2 regions of the Methylocella tundrae genome follow, and region 1 is predicted to be linked to the other one. Evidence: predicted binding sites of a transcription regulator. Region 1 holds the regulator's gene; the other holds the start of a gene.
The links. Region 1 encodes HrcA, which represses chaperone genes, less so after heat shock. Its sites were predicted from a motif close to GTTAGCACTCNCNNNNNGNGAGTGCTAAC; they were not measured.

Region 1 (2,201 bases):
CTATTCGACGCTTCACGCGATAAATAAAGTCTATGCGCCTCTTCTCGCCGCGATCGGCCTCACCTATCCGCAATATCTCGTGATGCTGGCGCTCTGGGAAACGGATGACGTGACGGTCAAGGCGATCGGCGAGCGCCTTCATCTTGATTCGGGCACGCTGACCCCGCTCCTGAAGCGGCTCGAGGCCGCGGGATTGCTCAGCCGCGCCCGCGATCCGAAGGATGAGCGTCAGGTGCGCGTCAAGCTGACCGAAAAGGGAAGCGACATGCGCAGACAGGCGAGGAATATCCCCGGGCAGATGGCGCGGGCGATGGGCCGCCCCGCGGACGATCTCAAGGCCGTCCGCAAGGAATTGCGCCGCATCCGCAACGCTCTCCTCGGCAAGCGCGACAAATCAGAGAAAGGCGAGCAGCAGCGGATCGGCTCTTTCTGAGACGGGTCAAAGCATGATGTCGAAAAGTTGCAGACTTTTCGGACCAACATTATGCGTCAAAACAAAGACCTAAAGACCAGAATGTAATGCGATTGCGTTTGAACGCCTTCTGCTCAGGCTGCCGCGATAAATCTCTCTATCGATTCTGCAACATGCGAGAGACGACCTTCGAGGTGTAATCGACCATCGGCACGATGCGCGCGTAATTCAGACGCGTCGGGCCGATGACGCCGAGGACGCCGACGAGGCGCTGCTGCTCATCGTGAAAGGGCGCCGCGATCATTGATGATCCGGACAGCGAAAAAAGCTTGTTCTCGGATCCGATGAAGATGCGCACGCCCTCGCCGCCTTCCGCCCGGTTCAGAAGGTCGATCACGTCTTTCTTCGTCTCGAGGTCGGCGAACAGCAGGCGGATGCGTTCGAGGTCCTCGATCGCCGTCAAATCCTGCAAGAGATTGGCCTGGCCCCTGACGATAAGCTGCGGGTCGCCGGAACTCTCAGCCCAGCTTGCAAGGCCGGCGTCGATCAGGCGCGTCGTGAGTTCGCCGAGCTCCTTTTCGGCGGCCCGGTGGGAGGCCTCGATCTCGATCCGGACATCAAGCAAAGTGCGGCCGCGGATGCGCGCATTGAGAAAATTGCCGGCTTCGATGAGGGCGGAGGGCGGCAGCCAGGCGGGAATATGGAGGATGCGGTTTTCGACCGAGCCATCCTCGGAGACAAGCACCGCGAGCGCGCGCTCCGGCTCGATCCGGACAAATTCGATGTGTTTGAGACGCGCGTTGTCTTTTGTCGTCACGACGACGCCGGCGCCGCGTGTCAGTCCCGACAGCATGCTCATCGCGTCGCCGAGCACGGCCTCGAGCGATTGTTCCTGCGCCGCGGCCTTGACCTGCGCCTCGATATGTTCGCGTTCACCGGGGCTGACGTCGCCGATTTCGAGCATGGCGTCGACGAAAAAGCGCAGGCCAAGCTCGGTCGGAAGCCGCCCCGCGCTGGTGTGAGGGGCATAGATCAGGCCGAGTTCCTCAAGATCCTGCATTACATTGCGGACAGAGGCGGGCGACAGCGGCATCGGCAGCAGCCGCGCGACATGGCGTGACCCCACCGCCTCGCCGCTGGTGAGATAGGAATCGACGATCTGCCGAAAAATTTCCCGGGAGCGCTCGTTGAGGCTCGTCAAACCGCTGCCGTTAGGGCGCGTAGGGTCCAAAGGCATCGCCATAGGCACAGAATGGCGGTCACCGGCCCCGGATGCAAGAGGAGCTTTCTGTTCGCGGTCTGGCGCGGGGCCGGCTTCGCGCTCCGCCGACGCGTTTTTGCTCCCGGCGCGCTAGCCGAGAGCGCTTTGGATAGCGGTTTCGAGATCGCCTAATTGAAATGGCTTTTGCAGAATTTTGGCTCCGAAATAAGCCTCATCTAGACCCCGCGAGCCGTAACCGGACAAGAAAACAAAAGGAATCTCTCGCGATTTCAGGATGTCGGCTATCGGAAAGCTGCGTGTGCCATTCAGATTAATGTCCAGCATCGCGAAATTCGGCTCGGCCTTGGTGAGAGCTTCCATGGCCACCTCCACGGAAGAAGCGACGTCGACACATTTGCATCCGATATCGGCGAGCATGTCTTCGATCAACATGCTGATCAAAGCTTCGTCCTCAACCACAAGGACGCGAAAGTCGTTTTCGATTTTCAAGGCATTCCGCCATTCAACGAGGACGCGTGCATCCAAAATTCCACAACGGTCAGGTTAGTTCCTCGCGACGGTGAATTT
Region 2 (2,201 bases), 350 kb from region 1:
TAATTGACGGCGTGTTGCTCATCGCCAAAGGAATTGGGCGCTGGCCTGCCATAGATATAGACGTGAGGACAAAAATTGAGATTTTTGTTCAGAATTTACCCACTTGTTACTTTATATATATAGACGATTTACTAGATTATGAACCATTAAATAACTACGCAACTGCGAGGGTACAGATTTCCTCCAGAGATGAAATCATAGCCGCACCCTTCTTTTATCTCCCGCCAGCAGTAGCTGAAAAATATATCGAGCTTTATCTAAAAGTTAAAAACTATGCCGAAGCAAATCAATTCGGATCCGACATAGCTAATTGGCGTTATTTAGACTTTTCCGCAGATCAACAATTTCTAATTATTCGAGGGATTCAGCATAACTCACAAATACGTGAAAGCAAAGCGCTACCTAGCGTAATCGCAGCGTTGCGCAAAAGTAACAAGATCCCGGCGGAAGAATTCGATACCGTCCTAACTGAAAATAGCTTGAGTAAATATGTTACGCGGGCAAACCTAGAAGAGGATCAAGACTAACTAATCCCTCACACCCGCATAGGCATCAGCGAATACGGGCGTTGAAGCCGATGTCGAGCGGCGTCGAGTCATCATCGACATCCAGCTCCTCCTACGCCGAACCTGAATCCGGGTTGGTCGCGGACAAAGTTAGCTTGCCGTCCGCCACCGCGAGCTTCACGGCGCGTCCGCGCCCGGAGGAAATCGTCGAGACGCGATCGACGGCGGCGGCGCATGATGCGGCTTTCAGAGGCATGTGCTTCAATCCCTGCTGCGCGGCGACGGCATTCTGCCGCAAGGCGAGCAACTGAGCCGGCGCAACACTGTGAGGGGCCGGCCGGACGAATCTTTCCGATTTGAGTCCTGATCCGATGAGCGTATGACCCTTGCAGCCATGCGGTCCGCGTATGGCGGCCGGAGTTGAAAGGCCGCGAGGCCGGTTCTATCTCCGGTCCGTTTTGGCGCTCCACGCAAGAGAGCGGCAAAGAGGCTTTCGGGTCTATCCGCCGCGGGATCTGTCCCATCTGGCGATCCCGGCGGCCCGAAACAGGGAGGAAACGGCATGGCGTTCCGTCCGTTGCACGATCGGGTCGTGGTCAAGCGCCTCGAGGGCGAAGAGAAAACCAAGGGCGGGATCATCATCCCCGACACCGCCAAGGAAAAGCCGCAGGAAGGCGAAATCATCGCCATCGGCCCGGGCGGGCGCGATGAGAGCGGCAAGCTGATCCCTCTCGACGTGAAGGCCGGAGACAAGGTGCTTTTCGGCAAATGGTCGGGCACAGAGGTCAAGATCGACGGGCAGGACCTGCTCATCATGAAGGAAAGCGACATCCTCGGCGTCGTCGATTAACCCGGCGGCGCACGCACCCGTTTTATCCCCGCCAGGAGGCGAACGACAATGGCTGCCAAAGACGTCCGTTTTTCCACCGACGCCCGTGATCGCATTCTGCGCGGCGTCGAGATTCTCAACAATGCGGTGAAAATCACGCTCGGCCCGAAAGGCCGCAACGTCGTCATCGAGAAATCCTTCGGCGCCCCCCGCATCACCAAGGACGGCGTGACGGTGGCGAAAGAGATCGAACTCTCCGACAAATTCGAGAACCTCGGCGCCCAGCTCGTGCGTGAAGTCGCCTCGAGGCAGCACGACAACGCCGGCGACGGCACGACCACGGCGACCGTGCTCGCGGCCTCGATTGCCCGGGAAGGCGCGAAGGCCGTGGCCGCCGGCCTCAACCCGATGGATCTGAAGCGTGGCATCGATCTCGCGGTCGAAGCGATCGTCGCCGACCTCAAGAAGAATTCGAAGAAAGTCTCATCGAACGATGAGATCGCCCAGATCGGCAAAATTTCGGCCAATGGCGATCAGTTCATCGGCGAAGAAATCGCCAAGGCGATGCAGAAGGTCGGCAATGAAGGGGTGATCACCGTCGAGGAGGCCAAGAGCCTCGTCACCGAGACGGAAATCGTCGAAGGCATGCAGTTCGACCGCGGCTATCTCTCGCCCTATTTCATCACCAACGCCGAGAAGATGAGCGCCGAGCTCGAAGACCCCTACATCCTCGTGCATGAGAAGAAGCTGTCCTCCCTGCAGGCCCTGCTGCCGATTCTCGAGGCTGTCGTGCAGACCGGCAAGCCGTTCCTCATCATAGCCGAGGACATCGAGGGCGAGGCGCTCGCGACGCTCGTCGTCAACAA

Region 2: a site for HrcA is predicted at 964-992, ahead of groES (co-chaperone GroES). Genes of this name have one in related genera too.

The regions. Positions count from the first base shown of each region.
Region 1 is NZ_CP139089.1:2,370,400-2,372,600, reverse strand. It holds gene SIN04_RS13320 (MarR family winged helix-turn-helix transcriptional regulator) at 1-433, shown strand, start outside; gene hrcA (heat-inducible transcriptional repressor HrcA) at 570-1,655, opposite strand; gene SIN04_RS13310 (response regulator) at 1,764-2,051, opposite strand.
Region 2 is NZ_CP139089.1:2,018,471-2,020,671, forward strand. It holds gene SIN04_RS11685 (hypothetical protein) at 1-527, shown strand, start outside; partial or broken gene SIN04_RS11690 (DNA polymerase III subunit beta) at 622-738, opposite strand; gene groES (co-chaperone GroES) at 1,069-1,356, shown strand; gene groL (chaperonin GroEL) at 1,405-2,201, shown strand, end outside.